Regions from separate parts of the Rhizobium sp. CNPSo 3670 genome, predicted to be linked through region 1. Evidence: predicted binding sites of a transcription regulator. Region 1 holds the regulator's gene; the other holds the start of a gene.
What was found. The regulator LexA, encoded in region 1, represses DNA repair genes until DNA is damaged. The targets are predictions, from matches to a motif close to TGTTCNNNNTGTGTTCNG.

Region 1 (12,188 bases):
GGACTGCAGGCGGAAGGTTTGAAATCCCTGTTCGATTTTTCCGAGCTGTCGATCATGGGCATCACCCAGGTGCTGAGCCGGCTGCCAAGGCTGTTTGCCCTGATCCGTCGCACCACGGCTGAGATCGTCGCTGCAAAGCCGGATATCCTTCTCATTATCGACAGTCCCGATTTCACCCATCGCGTCGCCAAGCGCGTGCGCACCGCGTTACCCGATCTGCCTGTTGTCAATTATGTCTGTCCGAGCGTCTGGGCCTGGAAGGAATATCGCGCCACGCGCATGCTCGGCTATGTCGATCACGTGCTTGCCGTCCTGCCCTTTGAACCGGCAGCCATGCAGCGCCTCAATGGGCCGGCGACGACATATGTCGGGCATCGTCTGGTCGCCGACCCAGCGCTGCTGGAGACACGTCGCCTGCGCGTGGGAAGGAAGCCAGGCAACGGCCCGATCCTGCTTCTTCCCGGCTCGCGCTCCTCCGAGATCCAGAAGCTTCTGCCTTATTTCGAGGTTGCCACGAATGAAATCGTCGCCCGTAATGGGCAGACACGCTTCATTCTGCCGACCGTAATGCACAGGCAAGCGCTCGTCCGCGAAATGACGGCGGGATGGGCGGTAAAGCCGGAGATCGTCGTCGGCGCGCAAGCAAAATGGAAAGCCTTTGCCGAGGCCGATGCAGCCATGGCGGCGTCTGGAACCGTCATACTCGAACTCGCACTTGCCGACGTTCCCGTCGTCTCCGCCTATAAGGTCGACTGGATCATGCGCATGCTGACATCGGGCATCAAGACCTGGACCGGCGCGCTGCCGAATCTGATCGCCGATTACCCGGTCGTGCCGGAATATCTGAACGATGTCGTCCGCGGCGCAAGCCTTGCACGCTGGATGGAAAGGCTGTCGGCCGATACCTATCAGCTGAAGGCCATGAAGGAAGGCTACGAGCTCATCTGGCAGCGCATGCAGACGGAAAAGCCGCCCGGTGAACAGGCCGCCGAAATCCTTCTCGACGTTTTGGAAAAGAAAAAACCCGGCCATTCCTGACCGGGTTTCTTTTTGAGCTTTGAAGCGATCAGCGCTTCGAAACCGGGATGTAGTCGCGCTTGGGTTCGCCGACATAGAGCTGGCGCGGACGGCCGATGCGCTGTTCTGGATCCTCGATCATCTCGTTCCACTGCGCGATCCAACCGACGGTGCGGGCAAGGGCGAAGAGCACTGTGAACATGGTGGTGGGGAAGCCCAGCGCCTTCAGCGTGATGCCGGAGTAGAAGTCGATGTTTGGATAGAGCTTCTTCTCGATGAAATATTCGTCGGTGAGCGCGATGCGCTCCAGCTCCATCGCCACTTCCAGCAACGGATCGTCCTTGATACCGAGTTCGCCGAGCACTTCATGCGTCGTCTTCTGCATGATCTTGGCACGCGGATCGTAGTTCTTGTAGACGCGGTGACCGAAGCCCATCAGGCGGAACGGATCGTTTTTGTCCTTGGCGCGGGCGATATATTCCGGAATGTGGTCGACCGTGCCGATTTCCGTCAGCATGTTGAGCGCTGCTTCGTTGGCGCCGCCGTGCGCGGGGCCCCATAGGCAGGCGATGCCGGCGGCGATGCAGGCGAACGGGTTGGCGCCCGATGAACCGGCGAGACGGACGGTCGAGGTCGAGGCGTTCTGTTCGTGATCGGCATGCAGGATGAAGATGCGGTCCATCGCGCGGGCAAGCACCGGATTAACCACATATTCCTCGCAGGGGACGGCAAAGCACATGCGCAGGAAGTTCGACGCATAGTCGAGGTCGTTCTTCGGGTAAACGAAGGGCTGACCGATATGGTATTTATATGCCATGGCGGCAAGCGTCGGCATCTTGGCGATCATGCGCAGGCTGGCGACCATGCGCTGGTGCGGATCGGTGATGTCTGTGGAGTCGTGATAGAAGGCCGACAGTGCGCCGACGCAGCCGCACATGACAGCCATCGGATGTGCATCGCGGCGGAAGCCGGTGAAGAAGCGGCTCATCTGCTCATGCACCATCGTGTGGTGCGTGACGCGATAGTCGAAGTCCTTCTTCTGCGCGGCCGTCGGCAGTTCGCCGTAGAGCAGGAGGTAGCAGACCTCGAGGAAGTCGCCGTGCTCGGCCAGCTGCTCGATCGGATAGCCGCGGTGCAGCAGCACACCTTCGTCACCGTCGATATAGGTGATTTTCGATTCACAGGATGCGGTCGAGGTGAAGCCCGGATCGTAAGTGAAGGAAGCGGTGTTCTTGTAGAGGGCACCGATGTCGATGACGCTCGGGCCGATCGTGCCGCTTTTAACGGCGAGGTCAACCGATTTGTCACCGATTTTTATTGTAGCGCTTTGATCCGTCATGCTGTCCTCCGAAATGTCGGTGGCGCCACAAAAGCGCCATAGGGGTTAAGCGTCCTTTCCGATAGCTATATGATCGTGACGCTAATGCCAAGTTACCGTGACGGCATTTTGTGCATTGCGGCATCACCTTTTAGGCACTGCAGCGATGAGCCGCACGCATAGCGGAAGCCGATGATTCAACTGGCCTTTTGCCGCTTACGATTTTCCCTCGTATTTCAATCGATTATCCTTGCCGGATTTGCTTGAAGGTTGCATTCTTAGGGCTTGGCGGGGTGATCTTGAGCGGGGCATGCAGGAAACGACGACAGCCGAATTGCGGCCGCAAGCGGGCGTGGGCCTTGCCGATCCGCCAGATTTTCCTGCGCCTGCGGTGGTGACTCAATCGGTAAGGACACAGTCGCAGACTCCATTGCATCGTCGGCTGCTCGCCACCGCCGGGCAATCGCTGCGTGCCGGGGCCTACATGCTGGGCGAAGAGGCCGATCATGGCCGCCTGCTGCTGTTCTCGCCGGTCTTCCTCGGAGCCGGCTCGGCATTCTGGTTTCTTGCGGCATCGGATGTTCCCCTCGTTGCATCGCTGCTCTGCCTGCTGGTGTCGGCGGCCGCGGTTTTCCTCACCGATCCCAGCCGACCGGCCTTGCGCGCAAGTTTCATGGCGCTGGCACTTTTCGCCGGCGGCATGCTCTCAGCTCAGTTCGAGAGCTGGCGGGCTTCGACGGTGATCCTCGATTCATCCGTGACGACGACGGTGACTGGCCGCGTCGAACGGCGGGAAGGCGACGGGCGCGGGCGCTGGCGCTACATTCTTGCCGTCGCCGGCACCGAGGCGCCGGAGCTGAAACGGCCGCCGAGACGCATCACCGCGATCGTCCGGGGCGCCGATGCGCCTTTCGAGATCGGCGACATCATCACCGGCAAGGCACGTCTGACGCCGCCGGCGGGCCCCGCACTTCCCGCGCTCAACGACTTCTCCTTCGGTGCCTATTTCGACGGCATCGGCGCCAACGGTTTCTTCTATGGTGCGCCGGAGAAACTCGACTTGGAGGCAGGCCCGCAGGCGGTCAGGTCGACGGCGGACGCCCTGCTCGAATGGCTCTACCAGCTGCGCAGCAGCATCGGCGACCGCATAAGATCGATCCTGCCCGGTGATACCGGCGCCTTTGCCGCTGCCCTGGTGACGGATGAACGGCGCGCCATATCGCACGCGACGACGGAGGCGCTGCGCCAGTCCGGCCTTGCCCATATCGTCGCGATCTCGGGCCTCAACATGGCGCTGTCGGCCGGCATCTTCTTCGTCGGCTTTCGGATGCTGCTCAGCCTCTTTCCCGGCGTCGCCCAAGCCTATCCGACAAAGAAGATCGCCGCTGCCGGCGCGCTCATCGCCGTCACCGCCTATTACCTGATCTCCGGTTTCGGGGTTTCGGCCGAGCGCGCCTTTATCATGATGGCCATCATGCTGATTGCCGTCTTCTTCGACAGGCCGTCGATCAGCCTGCGCAATGTCGTTCTCTCCGCGCTCATCATCATCGCCATTTCACCTTCGGAAGTATTGGGACCGAGCTTTCAGATGTCCTTTGCCGCCACATTGGCCTTGGTATCGGGCTATCAGTTGTGGAAGGACAGGCGTGTCCGCGAAAACGCTTTTCTGAAACTGCCGATCATGAGGCCGGTGGCTGCCGTCGCCGGTTTCTTCGGCGGCGTCTTCCTGACCTCGCTGATCGGCGGCTTTTCCACCGCATTGTTTTCGATCGAGCATTTTCATCGCCTGACGGCTTACGGCCTGCCGGCAAACCTTGCGACGATGCCGATTATCTCCTTCATCGTCATGCCGGCCGGATTGTTGGCGATGTTGCTCATGCCTTTCGGTCTGGACGCTCCGCTCTGGAAGGTCGTCGGATTCGGCCTCGATCTGGTGATTGCGGTTGCCAAGACGGTGTCCGGCTGGGGCGGTGATATCGGCATCGGCCGCTTGCCCGGCTGGTATTTCGCAGTGGCGGTGGCAGGCTTTCTGCTGCTGACGCTACTGCGAACTCGGCTGCGCCACGTCGGCACATCGATCATCGCCATCTCGACGCTCATCGTGCTGCTTCTGCCGGTCCCCCGGCCGCCGGATCTGGTGATTTCGGAGGATGGCAGTCTGGTTGCGGTCGTCGCGGCTGAGGCAATAGCTTCCAACCGTGAAAACCCGCCGGATTTCATATTCGACCAGTGGCAGAGAGCGCTGGTGCTGCCGACACATGATCCGCCGACGATGCTGGATGGTCCGGCCATCCCGCCGGAAGGAGAAGGCCGCCGTGTCGGGCTTTCCCGCGATCAGCAGAACGAAGCGAGTGCGGCGATGCGGGTAGCCGCAGCAGGCGGTGAAGCAAACCGTTTTTCCTGCGTCAAGAAGGCTTGGTGCACATCAAGACTTGGCAATGGCCATATCGTCACCGTTATCGACAATGCCGCCTATCTCGGCCCGGCCTGCGATACGGCCGATATCGTCGTGACGTCGGTCCGTCTGCGTTTCAACCGCTGCCGTTCAGGTGGCACGCTTTTCACCGGCGAGACGCTGCGTAGGACCGGCTCGCTCGAATTGCGTTTCGCCGATGCCGCCCTGGAGGTCACCACCGCCTTCGATGCTTTGTCGCGACCATGGATGCGCCATCGCGCCTATGATTGGCGCAATGATCGTTTTACCGATTCCAGCCCATCCGGCGTCAGTGATAGCGACGGATGAGGCCGACGAGCTTACCCTGCACCTTCACGCGGTCGGGCCCGAAGATGCGGGTCTCATAAGCCGGGTTGGCGGCCTCGAGCGCGATCGAGGCGCCCTTGCGGCGGAAACGCTTCAGCGTTGCTTCCTCGTCATCGACGAGGGCAACGACGATATCGCCGGGACTGGCGGTACTGCCGTTGCGAATGATCACGGTGTCGCCGTCGAAGATGCCGGCGTCGATCATCGAATCGCCTTTGACCTCCAGCGCATAGTGCTCACCGGAGCCGAGCATATCTGCGGGAACGACGATGTCGTGGGTGTTGTTCTGGATCGCCGAGATCGGAACGCCGGCGGCGATACGTCCCATGACCGGCACGGAGACGGAATTGCCATTGTCGGCGATCGGCTTTGGCGCAGCGGGGGCGGCGACCGGCTGGGGCTTGCCGAGGCTGCCCTCGATGACGCTCGGCGAAAAACCGCGACGCTGAAGACTGGGGTTATAGGCCTCCGGAAGCTTGATCACCTCGAGCGCCCGGGCGCGGTTCGGTAGGCGGCGAATGAAGCCGCGTTCCTCAAGCGCCGTGATCAGGCGGTGAATGCCGGATTTCGAGGCGAGATCCAGGGCATCCTTCATTTCGTCGAAAGAGGGAGGAACGCCGGATTCCTTCATGCGCTCATGGATGAAAAGGAGAAGCTCCTGTTGTTTGCGCGTGAGCATCGACGTCAGACCCCGTGATTGAAACAAATCCAGAACGGACACTATATGTTCCATATGTGTTCCGCAAGTAGCTAAATTTCCGTAAAAGTTCACGTCAACTCGCGGAGATTTTTATTTTCATTTGCTGGATTGGCGCACATGTCTTGCATTGAGGGAGATGCTGTCGCACATCTCTTGCCGGTTTCAGGAGGGATATTCATGAACGCGCGTTCCGCCAGGTCGCACCCGCTGGATCATGTCGTGCTGCCCGTGGTCAATATCGATCTGGCGCGTGAAAGGCTCGGCAAGCTCGGTTTCACCGTCGCCGCCGATGGGGGCCATCCCTTCGGAACGGAGAATGCCTGCGTCTTTTTCGCCGACAAGACCTATCTGGAGCCGCTTGGCGTGGCGAGTGTCGACGAGAGCGAGGCAGCAGCCCGCCAGGGCAACGTCTTCATCGCCCGCAATCGCGCCTTCCGTTTCCGCTGCGGCGAGGAGGGACTTTCTGCGCTGGCCTTCCTCAGCGAGGATGCCGACCTCGATCATAAGCGCTTCGTCAGCAACGGCGCGAGCGCCGGTGAGATGTTGCAGTTCAGCCGGCCGATGCGGATGCCGGACGGTTCGGAGAGCGTCGGCAGCTTTAAGCTGGCCTTTGCAGCTGATTTGCGCGCCCCCGATTTCTTTCTCTTTACTTGCCAGCGCATCAATTCGTTCCCTACAGATCGCGCCGCGCTGGAGACGCACGCCAATGGCGTGATCGGCATTGCCGAGATCGCACTTTGTGCACCGGACCCGGCGGCATTCGCCGCCTTCGTCGGGCTCGCGATTGGGCAGGCGGCGGTGGAGAAAACCGGTTTCGGCATGAATATCGCGGCATCGAATGCAAAGATCAGCTTGATGACGCCGGAAGGGCTGGAGGCCTATTTCGAAACCGCTGTCTCATCAGCCGATCGCGGCCTGCGGGGGCGGGCAATCCTCTTCACCGTCATCGATCTTGCCGTGACAGAAGCGCATTTGGGTGCTAACGGGATCACATTCACACGCAAGAACAATCGCATTCTGGTGAAGCCCACGCCCGGGCAGGGTGCGCTCTTCGCCTTCGAGGAAACACGATGAGCACCGACACGAATTCCGAAGTCAGGATCGGCGAAGGCGAAGGCCAGGTCACTTTTTCCAATACTGGCCGCTTGTCGCTGATCGCCGGTCCATGCCAAATGGAGAGCCGGGATCACGCCTTCATGGTCGCCGGCACGCTGAAGGAGCTTTGCGGCAAGCTCGGCATTGGCCTCGTCTACAAGAGCTCCTTCGACAAGGCGAACCGTACCTCGCTCTCGGCTGAACGCGGCATCGGCCTGGAAAAGGGCATGGAGGTCTTTGCCGACCTCAAGAAGGAATTCGGCTTTCCCGTCGTAACCGACGTCCATACGGCCGAGCAATGCGCCGAGGTGGCCAAGGTGGTTGATGTCCTGCAGATCCCGGCCTTCCTCTGCCGTCAGACCGACCTTCTGATCGCCGCCGCTAGGACCGGCCGCGCCGTCAATGTCAAGAAGGGCCAGTTCCTCGCCCCTTGGGATATGAAGAACGTTCTGAAGAAGCTCAACGCCAGCGGCAATCCGAATGTGCTCTTGTGCGAGCGCGGTGCCTCCTTCGGTTACAATACGCTGGTTTCCGACATGCGTTCGCTGCCGATCATGGCGGCGATGGGGGCTCCCGTCATTTTTGACGCCACCCATTCCGTGGCGCAGCCGGGCGGGCAGGGCGATTCCTCCGGCGGCCAGCGCGAGTTCGTGGAAACGCTGGCGCGCGCGGCAGTGGCGACGGGAATTGCCGGCGTCTTCGTCGAAACCCATCAGGATCCCGACAATGCACCGTCCGACGGGCCGAACATGGTCTATCTCAAGGACATGCCGCGACTGCTCGAGAAGTTGCTTGCCTTCGATGCGATCGCCAAGGCCTAACGTTCAACAGGCTGACATGATCGTGGTCTAGGCCACGATGCCATACACCTTCGAAGGCGGAAAATTGCGCCATTGTAATTTGTACGCCTTCGATTATGACAGGCTTCGAACGACTTATCACCCACCGAGCAGGAAGAACCCATGACTGCAATCACCGATATCATCGCCCGCGAGATCCTCGATAGCCGTGGCAACCCCACCGTCGAAGTCGACGTCTATCTCGAAGACGGCAGCATGGGCCGCGCGGCCGTTCCCTCGGGCGCCTCGACGGGCGCACATGAGGCGGTCGAGCTGCGCGACGGCGGCAAGCGCTACCTCGGCAAGGGCGTCGAAAAGGCGGTCGAGGCCGCCAACACCGAGATCTTCGACGCGATCGGCGGCATCGACGCCGAAAATCAGATCCAGATCGACAACATCATGATCGAGCTCGATGGCACCCCGAACAAGTCGCGCCTCGGCGCCAACGCCATCCTTGGCGTCTCGCTCGCCGTCGCCAAGGCTGCGGCCCAGGCATCCGGCCTGCCGCTTTACCGTTACGTCGGCGGCGCTTCCGCCAGCCTCCTGCCGGTGCCGATGATGAACATCATCAACGGCGGCGCTCATGCCGACAACCCGATCGACTTCCAGGAATTCATGATCCTGCCGGTCGGCGCCGATTCGATCGCCGACGCCGTGCGCATGGGTTCGGAAGTCTTCCATACGCTCCGCAAGGAGCTTGCCGCGCAGGGCCACAACACCAATGTCGGTGACGAAGGCGGCTTCGCTCCCGGCCTGAAGAGTGCGCCCGAAGCCCTCGACTTCATCATGAAGTCGATCGAGAAAGCCGGCTACAAGCCGGGCGACGACATGTGCCTCGGCCTCGACTGCGCCTCGACGGAATTCTTCAAGGACGGCAAGTATGTTCTGGAGGGCGAAGGCCGCACGCTCGAGTCTGGCGCCATGGCCGAATATCTGGCCGAGCTCGCCGGCAAATACCCGATCATCTCGATCGAAGACGGCATGGCCGAAGACGACTGGGAGGGCTGGAAGGCGCTGACCGATCTGATCGGCAAGAAGACTCAGCTCGTCGGCGACGATCTCTTCGTCACCAACTCGGCCCGCCTTCGCGACGGCATCCGCATGGGCGTCGCCAACTCGATCCTCGTCAAGGTCAACCAGATCGGCTCGCTGACGGAAACGCTTGATTCCGTTAACACGGCGCATAAGGCAGCCTATACCGCCGTCATGTCGCACCGCTCCGGAGAAACGGAAGATTCGACCATTGCCGATCTCGCCGTCGCCACCAACTGCGGCCAGATCAAGACCGGCTCACTGTCGCGTTCTGACCGTCTCGCCAAGTACAATCAGCTGATCCGCATCGAGGAGGGCCTAGGCCCGCAGGCCCAATATGCCGGCCGCTCGATCATCAAAGGCTGATCCGATCTGATTTGCAATGCTCGACCCGCGCCTCACCGGCGCGGGTTTTTTCTTGCCGGCGGTTACGGTCAATGAACGGTTAATCTCTGCGCGTTATGCTGAACGAATTGGTAATGCGTTCAAGAGCATGCGTGTATGTGGACAAAGCATCATAAGAAGAGAAAGCTCGGCCGCTTCGTCATCCCGGCTATGACGGTCGCCTTCCTTTCCTATTTCGGTTATCATTGCATCCATGGCGATTATGGCCTGCGGGCGACGGAGACGTTCGAGCGTCAGCGCGTCGCGCGCGAAAGAGAGCTTGCTGTCCTGAAGGCGAAGCGCGAACATCTGGAAAGCCAGGTGGCGCTGCTGAGTGACGGCTCGCTCGACAAGGACATGCTGGACGAAAAGGCGCGATATCAGCTGAATATGTCGCGTGCGGACGAGATCGTCATATTCAAACATTATTCCAATTAACCGGAATCAGGTTAATTGGAATTTCTGATTTATTTCCAATAACTTAGCGTCGAATACGAGCCATGCAATTATGGCATTGCTGTGGTCATATTTCTTCCCTATGGTACGCGCCACCGAGAAACGACAAACCCATAGGGAGGGTTGAATGGCGCCGCGAAAGACCGCGACCGTTTCCAGCCGCAAAACTGCAGCAAAACCAGCAGCCAAAGCATCGAATGGAGGCCCAGTAGCCGACTTCGATCGGGATGAGGAACTCAAGGCCTATCGCGAGATGCTACTGATCCGCCGCTTCGAGGAGAAGGCCGGTCAGCTTTACGGCATGGGCTTCATTGGCGGCTTTTGCCATCTCTATATCGGTCAGGAAGCTGTCGTCGTCGGCATGCAGATGGCGCAGAAGGAAGGCGATCAGGTCATCACCGCCTATCGCGACCACGGCCACATGCTGGCAACCGGCATGGAGGCGCGCGGGGTCATGGCGGAACTGACCGGGCGCCGTAGCGGCTATTCCCACGGGAAGGGCGGCTCAATGCACATGTTCTCGAAAGAGAAGCATTTCTACGGCGGTCACGGCATCGTCGGCGCCCAGGTTTCGCTCGGAACCGGCCTTGCCTTTGCAAACCACTACCGCGGCAACGGCAATGTCGCCATCGCCTATTTCGGCGACGGCGCTGCCAACCAGGGCCAGGTCTACGAGAGCTTCAACATGGCGGCTCTCTGGAAGCTGCCGATCGTCTATATCGTCGAAAATAACCGCTACGCCATGGGCACCTCGACCGCCCGTGCCACCGCTCAGTCGAATTACTCGCTACGCGGCTCCGGCTTCGGCATTCCCGGCATTCAGGTCGACGGCATGGACGTTCGCGCCGTCAAGGCGGCGGCCGACGAGGCGCTCGAACATTGCCGCTCCGGCAAGGGCCCGATCATTCTCGAAATGCTGACCTATCGTTATCGCGGCCACTCCATGTCCGATCCGGCGAAATATCGCACAAAGGAAGAAGTGCAGAAGATGCGCTCCGAACAGGATCCGATCGAGCAGGTAAAGGCACGCCTCATCGAAAAGGGCTGGGCTTCCGAAGACGATCTGAAGGCGATCGACAAGGATGTTCGCGACATCGTCGCCGACAGCGCCGACTTCGCACAGGCCGATCCGGAGCCGGATGCATCCGAGCTCTACACCGACATTCTGCTCTAATCGGGGAGGGAACCCATGCCTATCGATATCCTCATGCCCGCCCTCTCTCCGACGATGGAAGAAGGCACGCTGTCCAAATGGCTGAAGCAGGAAGGTGACAAGGTCACTTCTGGCGACGTCATCGCCGAAATCGAAACCGACAAGGCGACGATGGAAGTCGAAGCGGTCGACGAAGGCGTCATCGGCAAGCTGCTGGTCGACGCCGGCACCGAAGGCGTCAAGGTCAACACCAAGATCGCCGTGCTGCTGCAAGATGGCGAATCCGCTTCGGACATTTCAGCCGCCAAGCCGGCCGCCGCTCCGCAGGTGGCTCAGGAAGAGAAGCCGACCAACACCGGTTCTGCTTCCGCGCCGCTTCCGGCCGAGCCGAAGGCCGTCGTTCCGAACGACCCGGAAATCCCGGCCGGCACCGAAATGGTTTCGATGACCGTGCGCGAAGCACTGCGCGACGCCATGGCCGAAGAAATGCGCGCCAGCGACGACGTCTTCGTCATGGGTGAGGAAGTCGCCGAATATCAGGGCGCCTACAAGGTCACGCAGGGCCTGCTGCAGGAATTCGGCCCCCGCCGCGTCATCGATACGCCGATCACCGAGCACGGCTTTGCCGGCGTCGGCGTCGGTGCCGCCATGGCCGGTCTCCGCCCGATCGTTGAATTCATGACCTTCAATTTCGCCATGCAGGCGATCGACCATATCATCAACTCGGCCGCTAAGACGCTGTATATGTCCGGCGGCCAGATGGGCGCTCCGATCGTCTTCCGCGGCCCGAACGGTGCCGCCGCCCGCGTCGGCGCCCAGCACAGCCAGGACTATGCCGCCTGGTACAGCGCCATCCCCGGCCTCAAGGTGATCATGCCTTACACGGCATCCGACGCCAAGGGTCTGCTGAAGGCGGCGATTCGCGATCCGAACCCGATCATCTTCCTCGAAAACGAAATTCTCTACGGCCAGCACTTCGAAGTGCCGAAGCTCGATAATTTCGTCCTGCCGATCGGCAAGGCGCGGATCCATCGCCAGGGCAAGGACGTCACCGTAGTCTCCTTCGGCATCGGTATGACCTATGCGACTAAGGCGGCCGCCGAACTCGAACAGCTCGGCATCGACGTTGAGCTGATCGACCTTCGCACCATCCGCCCGATGGATCTGCCGACGGTTATCGAATCTGTGAAGAAAACCGGCCGCCTCGTCACCGTCGAGGAAGGTTATCCGCAATCCTCCGTCGGCACCGAAATCGCCACCCGCGTCATGCAGCAGGCCTTCGACTATCTCGATGCGCCGATCCTGACGATCGCAGGCAAGGACGTTCCGATGCCTTACGCCGCCAATCTCGAAAAGCTGGCGCTTCCGAACGTCGGCGAAGTGGTCGATGCGGTGAAGGCTGTTTGCTACAAATAAGGGGAGGGTATTTCGAT
Region 2 (12,188 bases), on a different contig from region 1:
GACAAGCTGAAGGGTTACGTCCTTGACCTGCGCCTCAATCCGGGCGGTCTGCTCGACCAAGCGATCAATGTCTCCGATGCCCTGCTGCAGCGTGGCGAGGTCGTTTCGACCCGCGGCCGCAATCCCGATGAAACCCGCCGCTTCAATGCCGGCCCGGGCGATCTGACGGACGGCAAGCCGGTTATTGTGCTGATCAACGGCGGTTCGGCGTCCGCATCGGAAATCGTCGCCGGCGCCCTTCAGGATCTTCGTCGCGCCACCGTTCTCGGCACCCGCTCCTTCGGCAAGGGTTCTGTCCAGACGATCATCCCGCTCGGCGAAAACGGCGCGCTACGCCTGACCACGGCGCTCTATTACACGCCGTCGGGGCGCTCGATCCAGGGCACCGGCATCACACCCGACATTAAGGTCGAGGAGCCGCTGCCGGAGGAACTTCAGGGCAAGATGGTGACGGAGGGTGAATCCAGCCTGCGCGGCCACATCAAGGGCCAGAGCGAAACCGACGAGGGTTCAGGCTCCGTTGCCTATGTGCCGCCAGACCCGAAGGACGACGTTCAGCTGAACTACGCGCTCGACCTGCTGCGCGGCAAGAAGACCGACCCGGCCTTCCCGCCGAACCCGGACAAGGCCGTCGTCGCCAAGTAATCGATCATTGCAAGGCCGGGCACTCGCCCGGCCTTGACCCTTTCTGCTGTTTCCCGGTTTGGAGCGGGCGAGAAAATTGGGAACGGACCTGCATGCGCCTTTGGGGCGCAACCGCAAAACCGGCAGTCGGCGGCCGGGAGTGCTGCGCCTCGGCCGGATCGCCGCCAGTCTATGCCTTTTCGCGATAGGCGGCTTCTCTCTCTATACGGCCTTTCGCGGCGACGGGCTCGAGCGCAAAAAACCGCCGGCAGCCGAGCAAGCGGCAGCGCCCTCTTCCAGCACGCCTCAACCAGCGCAGACGCCGGCCGGCCAGGCGGCGGATGGAATGCCGCGCGCGGAACCGCGTTCGGGCGCCAATGTCGAGCAGATGGTCACCGGCGACGGCTCCGTCGTTACCAAATACAGCCCCCGTCCCCGCGACGGCAGCGGACCGGTATTGGTCGATGCAATGCAGGTCGGCCAGGATCCGCGCATGGCGGCGCTGCCGAACGAGACACTGCTCGAGGATTCGGCCTATGGCAGGCTACCGATCGTCGGTCCCGACGGCCGACGGCCGATGGATCAGTATGCCCGCCCCTCGTCCGGCGCCCGCGGTGTGCGCATTGCCATTGTCGTCAGCGGACTTGGGCTCAGCCAGACAGGAACGCAGCGCGCCATCGCCGAATTGCCCGAGGAGATCACGCTGGCCCTTGCCGCAAGCGGCAACAGCCTCCAGCGGTGGATGCAGGAGGCTCGCCGCGGCGGCCATGAAATCCTTCTTCAGGTGCCGCTGGAACCGTTTGATTATCCGGCCATTGATCCGGGCCCGGAGACCCTGCTGACCTCAAAGCCGATCGCCCGCAACATCGAGAACCTGCACAAGGCGATGGGCGAGATCACCAATTACACCGGTATCATGAACTATCTCGGCGGCCGTTTCCTTTCCGACCCTGCCGCCATGGAACCCGTGATGCGCGATATCGGCAAACGCGGCCTGCTCTTCCTCGACGACGGGACGTCGGCGCAGTCGAAAACAGCTGATGTCGCCAAGGGGACCGAACTGCCCTATGCCTTTGCCGATCTGCAGCTCGACGGCCAGCTTAATGTCGACGCCATCCTGAAGAAACTCGACGAGCTCGAACGCATCGCACGCAAAAACGGCCAGGCGATCGGCATCGCCTCGGCTTTTGACGAAAGCGTCGACGCCATTGCCAAGTGGAGCGAGGAGGCTTCGATGCGCGGCATCGAGATCGTCGGCGTCGCGGCGCTTTCCAACGACCCCAAAAACCCCTGAGATGATGTCTCAACGGAGAAGAAGATGAGCCAAGCGACCGTGAAAGCCGAGGATCTGCCCTATCGCCCATGCGTCGGCGTGATGATCCTGAACCGCGATGGCCTGGTCTGGGCCGGCCGACGCATCCCTGACGGCAATTCCGAATATGACGGCTCGCCGCAGCTCTGGCAGATGCCCCAGGGAGGCATCGACAAGGGCGAGGATCCCCTGGATGCCGCCTATCGCGAGCTCTATGAGGAAACCGGCATCAGGACGGTGACGCTGCTCGCCGAGGCAAGCGATTGGATCAATTACGATCTGCCGCCGACGCTGATCGGCATCGGACTGAAAGGAAAATTCCGCGGTCAGACGCAGCGCTGGTTCGCCTTCCGCTTCGAGGGCGACGAGAACGAGATCGCCATCAACCCGCCGCCCGGCGGCCACGATCCCGAATTCGACGCCTGGGAATGGAAGCCGATGCAGGAGCTACCTAGCCTGATCGTCCCCTTTAAACGCGCCGTCTATGACCAGGTGATCGCCGAATTCCAGCATCTGACAGCATTGAAATCGGAGGACTGATCAGACCGCGATGCTTCCGATTTGCGCGCGGCGAGCACGGGAGTGCCGGCCGCCCTGACGCGGCCGGCATCTGGTAGGAGCTTATTCGGCTTCGTCGGCGGAATCGGCGTTGAGCTGGCCGTATTTGCTTTCGCCGATTTTTTCGAGCAGATCGAGCTGCGTTTCGAGGAAATCGATATGGCCTTCTTCATCGGCCAGCAGCTCTTCGAACAGCTTCATCGACACATAGTCGCCGGCGTCATAACAGATATCGCGCGACTTCTTGTAGGCCGTGCGGGCGTCGTACTCGCCGGCGAGGTCGGCTTCGAGGACTTCCTTGACGTTCTGGCCGATACGCAGAGGGGCCAAGGTCTGCAGATTGGGATGACCTTCGAGGAAGATGATGCGGGCGACAAGCCGGTCGGCATGATGCATCTCTTCGATGGACTCGGCGCGTTCCTTCTTGGCGAGTTTGGTGTAGCCCCAATCTTCGAGAAGACGATAGTGAACCCAATATTGGTTGACCGCACCGAGTTCGAGGAACAATGCCTCGTTAAGCCGCTCGATGACCTTTTTGTCGCCTTTCAATGTCCGCTCTCCTGTTTTCCTCATGGAACTGCTTCAAGCGCGACATGAAATCAAATATTTCGGCCTCCGTCGAGTGGCGACGGGCGTGATATTCCTCGGTCGTCTGGATGATGATGTCGACCACGTTGGGGAAGCAGCCGCAGCAACGGCCGCGTTTTTCCATGGCGTGGTAGACCTTCGCAGGCACGATAAGCTGCCAACAATCTTCGTCGAGAAGGTTGGTGATAACCTCCCGGATTTCCTTGTCGGTTATGTAATTGCAGCTGCAGACAAGCACGTCTTCATTTCCAAACATGACACTGACTATCGTGTTTTCTGCTAAAGAAGATGGTTGCTGTCAAGAAAAAATTCGAGTCCGCTTCCCTGCAAGGCACGTTAGGCGGAGCCTGTTGCAAATTTTCTAATATTCGCTTCGGAGGCGATGACATGCACGACAAAAGACGTGGAGATAAGCCAGGGCAGCGCGACGCGTTTCAATGAAAATTCCGGCCGCGCGGCATGATATCGGCGGTTTCCGCCACATCCGTATGCCGGCTTGCGGCAGCCGTCTCTCGCCCCATCCTCTTGCGCGCATCGCCAAGCTGCCGCTGGTCGCCGCCGGGCCGCAATACCTCGTCCGAGCGTTCGCAAGCGCCGAAACGGCGGGCCTCGCGCTGCAGGATACCAAGGGCAGGCGTCATGTCCTCGATATGCTCGACGACGGTATGAATCACGCCACTCTGGCTTTGCAGTTTTCCGAAGATCTTCACCAACCGCGCACCCATGACGACCGACCGGTATTTTTCGAAAATTTTCGGCCAGACAATCGCATTGGCAACGCCGGTTTCATCTTCCAGTGTCATGAAGATCACGCCGCTGGCCGATCCCGGTCGCTGCCGCACCAGCACCAGGCCGGCAATCGTTACCCGCTGCCCGTTCGCGACGCGCAGCAAGTCGACATTGCGTGTTACGCGAGCATTGCGCAAATCGTCGCGCAGGAAAGATACGGGGTGCGCCTTCAGCGACAGCGACAGGTAGCGATAATCTTCGATCACCTGCTCTCCCGGCAGCATATCCGGCAGCTTTGCCTGAGGTTCGGGCTGCAGATCGATATGGCGCACTTGCCCGAAAAGCGGCAGTTCCTCCGTTGCGCTCTTCACATCGAGAGCCCGTACCGCCCAAAGCGCCTCGCGACGCGATAGTCCGATGGATTGAAAGGCGTCCGCATCCGCCAGTCGCTCGATGACGGATTTCTGCAGCCCGGAACGCAGCCAGAGATCACGCACCGACGCGTAACCTCCTCCACGATTGTCGACGAGCAACTGCATATCGGTGGACGAAAGACCCTTGATCTGCCGCAGGCCGAGCCGTACCGCATGTCGTGTCCTGATGATTTCCCGCATTTCACGGTGCCGGAAATCAATGGCCGTATGATCGAAGGCGGCCTCTTCCAGGGTACAATCCCAGTCCGACTGGTTGATATCGACCGGCAGGATTTTCACGCCATGCTCTCGTGCATCCCGTACCAGTTGGGCCGGCGCGTAGAATCCCATCGGCTGTGAATTCAGCAGCGCCGCACAGAAGACATCGGGATAATAGGCTTTGATCCACGAGGAGGCATAAACCAGCAGCGCGAAGGAGGCGGCGTGGCTTTCGGGGAATCCATACTCACCGAAACCCTTGATCTGATTGAAACATTGCTGCGCAAATTCTTTGGTGTAACGCTTGTTTGTCGTCATCCCCTCGATGAAACGCGTCTCGAAATTGCCGATCGTGCCGGTTCTTTTAAACGTTGCCATGGCGCGTCGAAGCCGGTCCGCCTCCGCTGGCGCAAAGCCTGCCGCAGTGATTGCAATCTGCATGGCTTGCTCCTGGAACAAAGGCACACCAAGAGTTCTTTCAAGAACCGTCTTCAGCTCCTCACTCGGATATTCGATCGGAATATTCCTTTTCGTCTGTTCCCGTCTTTTCAGATAGGGATGGACCATGTCGCCCTGGATCGGTCCCGGCCGGACGATCGCCACCTCGATGACAAGATCATAAAAGCGCCTGGGCTTCAGACGCGGCAGCATGCTCATCTGCGCCCGGCTTTCGATCTGGAAAACCCCGACCGTATCGGCGCGGCCCATCATGTCATAGACCGGCTCGCCTTCTTCTCCATGCTCCCTATTGCCGAGATCGGCGAGCGTCTTCTTGATCTCATAATGCAGTTCAAGCAGCGAGAAAGCTTTCCGCAGGCAGGTGAGCATGCCGAGCGCCAGAACATCCACCTTGAGAATCTTGACATTGTCGAGATCGTCCTTGTCCCACTCGATCATGTATCGATCCGGCATCGCCGTCTTCATGATCGGCACCACTTCGTCGAGCCGGTCCCGCGTGATGACGAAGCCACCGACATGCTGTGTGAGGTGACGCGGAAAACCGAGGAGTTCCGATGCATATTTCAGCACATTCCGCGTCACTGGATTTTTGATGTCGAGGCCAGCCGCCTTCGCATCCCGCTCCGAGAGATTGTCTTCGGACCAGCCCCAGACGAGACTGCTGATGGCCGACTGAACATCCTCCGACAGGCCAAAGGCCTTGGCGACTTCGCGGCCTGCCGAACGAGTGCGATAGCTGGTGACGGCTGCCGTCAGCCCGGCATGCGCGACGCCATACCTTCCATAAATATGCTGGATGACATCTTCACGCCTGTCATGCTCGAAATCGACATCGATATCAGGCGGCTCGTCCCGGTCCATCGAAATAAAGCGATCGAAGAGGAGCGTGCTCTTTTGAGGATCGACTTCGGTAATCTCAAGACAAAAGCAAATGACCGAATTCGCTGCCGACCCCCTCCCCTGGCAAAGCACACCAATCTGATAACGAGCGTGCTGTATGATCTTGTGAACCGTCAGAAAGTAGGAGGCATAATTCTTGTCGCCGATGAGTTTCAGCTCATACTCGATCTGCTGCGCCACTTTCTCGGGAATACCATCCGGATAACGTTTTGCCGCTCCTGCCCACGTCAGTCTTTTCAGAGTTTGCTGCGGGGTTTCGCCGGGATCGTTTTCCGCGGGATAATTATGTTTCAACTCGTTCAGGGAAAAGCTCAGCCCTGCGAAAAACACCTGCGTATTCTCGACCGCGTGAGGATAGTCCCGGAAAATCCTGGATACTTCACGTGCATCCTTGAGAAAGCGTTCGGCATTGGACGCCAGAAGGAATCCGGCTTCCGAGATCTGCACATGCTCCCGGATCGCGATCACGATATCAGAAAGCGGCCGGCGATCGGGGTGATGATAGAGCGGCTGATTGGTTGCAATCAAGGGCACACGGTTTCGGGCGGCCAGCATGGAAAACACCGCAAAGGCCTGCCGGTCCCGCCCGTCATAGGCTGGCGACAACGCCATGAAAAATCCCTTGCGGAACCGTTTGCGAAACCGCTCCAGATAGTCTTCAAGCACCGGCTGGCGGGCAGGATCGCTGATAAGGCTCCGGTCCGGAACGAGCGCGAGCATCATCTCGTCGCCCCATTCCATGAGCTCTGCTTCTGTCAGAATGCAGGCGCCCTTGACTGCCTCTTCTTTCAGATTGCCCGCGCTGAGGAGACGACAGAGATTCGCCCAGCCCTGCCGATTGCGGGGATAGGCGAGAATATCAGGCGTTTCATCGGAAAAGACGAGTCGGGCGCCCGGCTGAATCCGGATAGGATCGAGAATCTCTTCTCTTTTCCTTTCCTTCGCTGCCTGGGCCATAATCGCATCTCTGTTTTTATATCTCTCCTCAAGCTGCTCGGCCTGCGCATGTGCCCTGACGACGCCGGCAACCGAATTGCGGTCCGCAATGCCGAGACCGCCGAGTCCGAGGTGAGCGGCCTGCACGACCATCTCCTCCGGGCTGGAGGCACCTTCGAGGAACGAGAAGTTCGTTCTCGTGCCGATTTCGAAGAATGCAGGCTCGGCCCTCATGCAAAGACCCCATGCATGAACCAGCGTGGATCGGGTTTTTCACCATAAAGACCCTGACGATAGATCCAGAAGCGGTGTCCAGACTCATCCTCTATTCTGAAATAATCGCGCGTCTGCGCATCATCCCCATCGATCCACCATTCCATGGCGACCCGTTCCGGTCCTTCACTTCTTGCCACCTGATGTTGTGTCCGCCGCCAGCGGAAAGTCTGCGGTGGACCGTCCGGCACTTCAGCAAATGCGACCTCAACGGGCTCCGGGTTTGCAAAGAGCCGCAGAGGGCGCTCCTCACGAAAAGGAAGCGCGCTGTCCTGCTTCACTTTCTGCAATGCCGGTAGGCTCTCCATTGCCGGTACCGTGATCACGGCCCGCTCCGGCACATGGCTTTCCCGAAGTTGGAAACTTTGCAGGCAATCCCGGCCAAGACGGGCCGAAACGCGGTCGACGAAGGTTGAAAGAGAGATTTCATCCTGCCGGTCACCTTCAAAATCGCCCTGCGTGTCGTTGAACTGGTCATGCCGCAGCACATTCAGGCGCAGGATCTCGAAACCATAGCCGGCATCGATATCGTCATAAATCGCATGCAGCCGTTCGGAAAATAACCCTGCAACGAGCTTCGGCTCGCGAAGCGGCCGCGAAGCACCGACGGAAATGCGGAAAACCCTGCCGTCGACACGAAACAGCACTAGCTCGAACACCCGCCCGCCGGCACCGCGCGCTTCCAGCGACGGCTTCAGCGACACGGCAACCTGCCCGGTGACGGCAAGGATCTGTTCTTCCGTTCCGATCGGCTCGATCAGACGACGTTCGGACGAAAGACTGGCGACGGGACGCCGGGGCGAGATCGGCTCCTCCTCGCGGCCCAGCGCCTGGTCGAGCCGCAGAAGCAGCGCCGGGCCAAAACGGCGGGTGAGCGGCGCCCGCGGCGCATGAATGACATCGCCGACATATTTGAGCCCGAGCTTTTTCAAAGCCTCGACGATCTGTTCTTCCAGGCGCAAGGCCGCGACAGGCAGCGGCATCAAAACATGTTCCGTCTCCTCGTCTTCCACGATGCCGCCGTTTCCGAAACGGGAGACAGCCCAGGAAAGGCCCGACGTCGATGAGACCGCACCTCGTGCATCGAGCCCCATATGGAAGAGCCGCGACAGAATATCCTTGAGAAGAGCTCTTTCCCCGCCGAAGAGGTGAGCGCAGCCGGTAATGTCGAGAAGCAGCCCATCCCTGCCATCGAACGCCACCATCGGCGTATAACGGTCGCACCAGTCGGCAATGGCTTCCAGAAGCCGGCGGTCGGCCGCAGGATCTTCTTCCATGACATCGAGCGCCGGATACATGGCGCGCGCTTCGGCAACGCCTTGATCCTTCCGCAATCCCAACCTCTCGGCGAATTCGTCCAGCGCCGTCAAACGCATGGCGTTGTTGAGCTTGCCGCAACAGACGAGCGGCGGTTCTTCAGGACGCCCTTTCGAACGCCAGGAAAGCCCCCAGCGCTTGCGTGCGATGCGATCTGTGGCCAGATGCGGGAAGCTGAGCGCCAGAATGCGCTGATTTTTCGCCTGGAGACCGAGTGAAGCTTGGTTTGTCGACGGCAAGAAATTCGCGTTCATGGGGGCTCCACTCCAGAAGGAAGGAGAATGGAGCCGGATGTCGGCTCTTCTCCAGCGTGAGACGGAAAATCGGGTTACCGATACTGCCGGCTAGCTTCGATCCGTCCGGTAACGGCCGCAGATTCGAAGGCGCCGGCTCGACCCGAAGGCGCAAAGCAGCACTGCTCGCTTCCTCCGCGCCGGCTTGACGGATGAGGAAAAGCGGACGGCGGGCGGCACGCGCCCTGAGGCTAAGCCGACGGCTTTCGGTCAGACCGAAATGCAGAGGATTGCCACGCACCTCCATGACGACGGCAGAGAAGGCTGCGCTTTCAACGGCAGCTTCCGCAAGCCAGAGCGCATCCTCCAGCTTGCGCGGCGCGGCATGGAAAAATCGCTCCGGCTTCAATCCGAAATCCTTAAGCCCCGGGGCATAAGGCCGGCCTGCTTCCAGCGCGCCAACCGCATCGCCGATCCAGAGCAGCGGCAGAGACCTCCCGGCATCTTCCTCTTGTTTCTGCATCCACGTCACAACAGCCATAGCCAGGCCGCTTGCCGCCCCAGCATCGCGGGAACTTGCAGCGCGAAATTCAATGATCGCGTCGAGCGGCAGGCCGCCCTCCATCGCCTCGTCGAGCGGTGACACGCCAATTGGCAGGCGAAGCCCGAGGTCGTTTCGTTCCTGAATCTCTCCGGTCTTTTCCGAAGCCATGGCTTCCCGCTCCGCTGCCGCAAGCGCCGGCGCAGGCTTTCCTTCTAGCTTGGCGATGGTTTCGCGGAGCGCAAAAAGCCGCTCGCGCGCCAGGGCGTTCTGCGCCATGGCGTTTACTCCGTCCGTCTTGTTCCTGTTATGTTCTTATGGATTCCAGAGAGCTGAAGAAGAGTCAACAATCATTTTTTATGAATTTATTCCTGCCTTTGATTCCGCACTCGAAAATCGGCGACAAAGGTTCTATATGGGCCCGCAAAGGAAGGAATATTCATGGCCCGCGTAGACCAGAGCGATGATTGGCAGGACCGCCATGCGCCGACGATCAGCACCTTCGAGTCGCTGGCCATGGAGGCTTACAGCCATCTACCGGATGAATTCCGCCAGCTGACGACTAATCTCACCATCGAGATTGAGGATTTCCCCGATGACGACGTTTTCGAGGATATGGCGCTGGAAACGCCTTTCGACCTGCTCGGCCTTTTCGAAGGCAGGGGAATTTCAGAGCGTTTCACCGTGGAAACCGGCGAAATGCCGAACCGCATTCGCCTCTACCGTCGCCCCATCCTCGACTATTGGGCCGAGAACGACGAGACGCTCGGCGATATCATCACTCACGTCCTGATCCACGAGATCGGCCACCATTTCGGGCTGAGCGATGAGGATATGGAGCGGATCGAGGCCAGCGCCGAGGAAGCCGCCGAGCGCTGAAACCGTGCGTTCGGCAGAACGCGCTATTGCTCGGAGAGCTTCATCTCCGGATCGTAATCCTTGCCTTCGACAGTCTTGACGACGGCCTGGCCGCATTGCATCGCGCCGGTTGCGGCATTGAAGGCATAGGTCGGCGAGCCCTCCAGAGACCAGCCCTTGTTGAGGGCGGCGGTGACCTTGTGGCAGAAGGAAGCGTCGTCGGGACCGGTCAGGAAGCGGTAGAGTTTCATCAGGCGGGCTTTCTTGCAGAAATCAGGTGGGCTTTATGAACCAGAGCTTCGGCCTGGACAAGATGCAGCCGCTCAATCATCCGGCCGTTCGCATTGATGACGTTGAGGCCTTGGGCGGCCGGATCGGCAAAGGCTGATATGATTGCCTGCGCTTCGGCAATCTCTTCCGCGCTCGGACCGAAATGCCGGTTGGCGGCCGCAATCTGCGCGGGATGGATCAGCATCTTGCCGGAAAAACCCATAGCGCGACCCTGCCCGCATTCGACGTCGAAACCTTCGCCATCCCGGAAATCGTTGAAAACGCTGTCGAGCGCATCAAGCCCATAAGCCTTGACCGCGAGAATGACCTGCATCAGCCAGGGCACGAGAAAGCTTCGCCCCGGCTGCGGCAGGACGCCGGTTTCCTTGCGCAGGTCATTGAGGCCGACGACGAGGCAATCGAGCCGCGCCCCGAGCATGCGGCCGGTTTCGGCGATCGCCCCGACGTTCAGCACGCCGCGCGGCGTTTCGATCATTGCCCAGATGCGCAGCTCCTCTGGCACCTGTGCATCGGCCAGCAGATCGCCAATATCGATGACATCCTGGGGTCCATCCACTTTCGGCAGGAGAACGGCGTCGGGCAAAAGCGCCTTGACCAGATCGAGATCCGCCGCCCCGAATCCGGATGACAAAGAATTGATACGAATGATCCTTTCCTTGCCCTCGAGCGGCGGTCCGGCAAAAAAAGCATGCAGATTTTCCCGCGCCTGGCCCTTGCTCTCGGGCGCGACGGAGTCTTCCAGGTCGAAAATAACCGCATCACAATCAAGGGAACGGCTCTTTTCGAGCGCCCGCAGATTGATGGCCGGCACGCTCAGCACCGAGCGGCGCAGACTTGAGGAACGCAGAGGTGTGGTTTGCTTCATCAGCCATTAGTGCCAAGCTTCGCAAAGCCCGGCAAGACAACAAAAAGCCATGCTTGCCTTGCAGAGAGGAAAAGGAAGGACCACATTCCTTTCTGTAGAAAGGTTTCAAACCCATGCAGAACATTCGCTCCATCTTCTTCATGCTGGCCGGCGCCACCTTCTTTGTCGCCATGCTGCTTCTCACCTTCTCGGTGACGCTTGCCGTCGGCGGCATCCTGACCGTGTTCATGGTCGGGCGCGCGCTTTCGATGAAGATGAAGCCCGCTCCGGTGCGCGCCAAGGCAAACAACGGCAAGCCGGAGATGCGCGTCTGGAACGACGGCCGCGGCACGATCATCGATCTCTGAGGTCCTGATTTCAAAAATATTGGCCGCCACTGTCGGATCATGCTTCCATGATACGTCTTTGAAGCAGCCGGGCATTCAGCCGGCGCTCAAAAACGATGGAGGACGAGCATGGATACGATGGAAGACAAACCGGCCAAGCTGCCGCCGGTGAAGAATGGCCTGCTGCCCTACCTGACCGTCGATGGTGCGGTGAAGGCCGCGGAATTCTACAAGAAGGCCTTCGGCGCCGAAGAGGCCCACAGGGTGCCGGTCGATGAAAGCGGCCGGACGATGCATATTCATCTCTATATCAATGGCAGCTCCCTCATGCTGGCGGATGCCTATCCCGAATACGGCCATCCCTTCAAAGGCCATGAAGGTTTTGCCATCCAGCTTGTTATCGATGATATCGATTTCTGGTGGGATCGTGCCGTGGCCGCCGGCGCCGAAGTCGTCATGCCGGTCGAACTGATGTTCTGGGGTGACCGCTACGGCCAGCTTCGCGATCCGTTCGGCGTCCTCTGGGGCTTGAACGCGCCTGCCAAGTAACAGGCCTCGCACCGCCCCCAGGCCACGCGAACGTCGCGTGGCCGCCATTTTAGAAAGATTCTCCTTCATTTCGGCGAAAAACTGGACTAGATGCACATTCAGGAAAGTACGTTTTGCTGAAATGGAGCATAGGTCATGGATAAATTCGTGAAGCTCACGGGCGTTGCAGCGCCCCTGCCGGTCGTCAACATCGACAC

Region 2: AC13QO_RS27855 (ImuA family protein) is a predicted target of LexA. The motif match lies at 9,402-9,419, and genes of this name have one in related genera.

What each region holds. Positions count from the first base shown of each region.
Region 1 covers NZ_JBXSOL010000011.1:37,169-49,356, forward strand. Annotated here, with positions in the region: gene lpxB (lipid-A-disaccharide synthase) at 1-1,038, shown strand, start outside; gene gltA (citrate synthase) at 1,067-2,356, opposite strand; gene AC13QO_RS13520 (ComEC/Rec2 family competence protein) at 2,646-5,078, shown strand; gene lexA (transcriptional repressor LexA) at 5,059-5,775, opposite strand; gene AC13QO_RS13530 (VOC family protein) at 5,974-6,870, shown strand; gene kdsA (3-deoxy-8-phosphooctulonate synthase) at 6,867-7,712, shown strand; gene eno (phosphopyruvate hydratase) at 7,854-9,128, shown strand; gene AC13QO_RS13545 (FtsB family cell division protein) at 9,264-9,584, shown strand; gene pdhA (pyruvate dehydrogenase (acetyl-transferring) E1 component subunit alpha) at 9,730-10,776, shown strand; gene AC13QO_RS13555 (pyruvate dehydrogenase complex E1 component subunit beta) at 10,792-12,171, shown strand; gene AC13QO_RS13560 (pyruvate dehydrogenase complex dihydrolipoamide acetyltransferase) at 12,187-12,188, shown strand, end outside.
Region 2 covers NZ_JBXSOL010000049.1:13,635-25,822, forward strand. Annotated here, with positions in the region: gene AC13QO_RS27820 (S41 family peptidase) at 1-645, shown strand, start outside; gene AC13QO_RS27825 (divergent polysaccharide deacetylase family protein) at 722-1,918, shown strand; gene AC13QO_RS27830 (RNA pyrophosphohydrolase) at 1,943-2,476, shown strand; gene bfr (bacterioferritin) at 2,558-3,043, opposite strand; partial or broken gene AC13QO_RS27840 ((2Fe-2S)-binding protein) at 3,009-3,417, opposite strand; gene AC13QO_RS27845 (error-prone DNA polymerase) at 3,517-6,972, opposite strand; gene AC13QO_RS27850 (Y-family DNA polymerase) at 6,969-8,516, opposite strand; gene AC13QO_RS27855 (ImuA family protein) at 8,428-9,381, opposite strand; gene AC13QO_RS27860 (metallopeptidase family protein) at 9,544-9,981, shown strand; gene AC13QO_RS27865 (DUF1737 domain-containing protein) at 10,005-10,211, opposite strand; gene AC13QO_RS27870 (HpcH/HpaI aldolase/citrate lyase family protein) at 10,211-11,116, opposite strand; gene AC13QO_RS27875 (hypothetical protein) at 11,230-11,463, shown strand; gene AC13QO_RS27880 (VOC family protein) at 11,572-11,991, shown strand; gene leuD (3-isopropylmalate dehydratase small subunit) at 12,127-12,188, shown strand, end outside.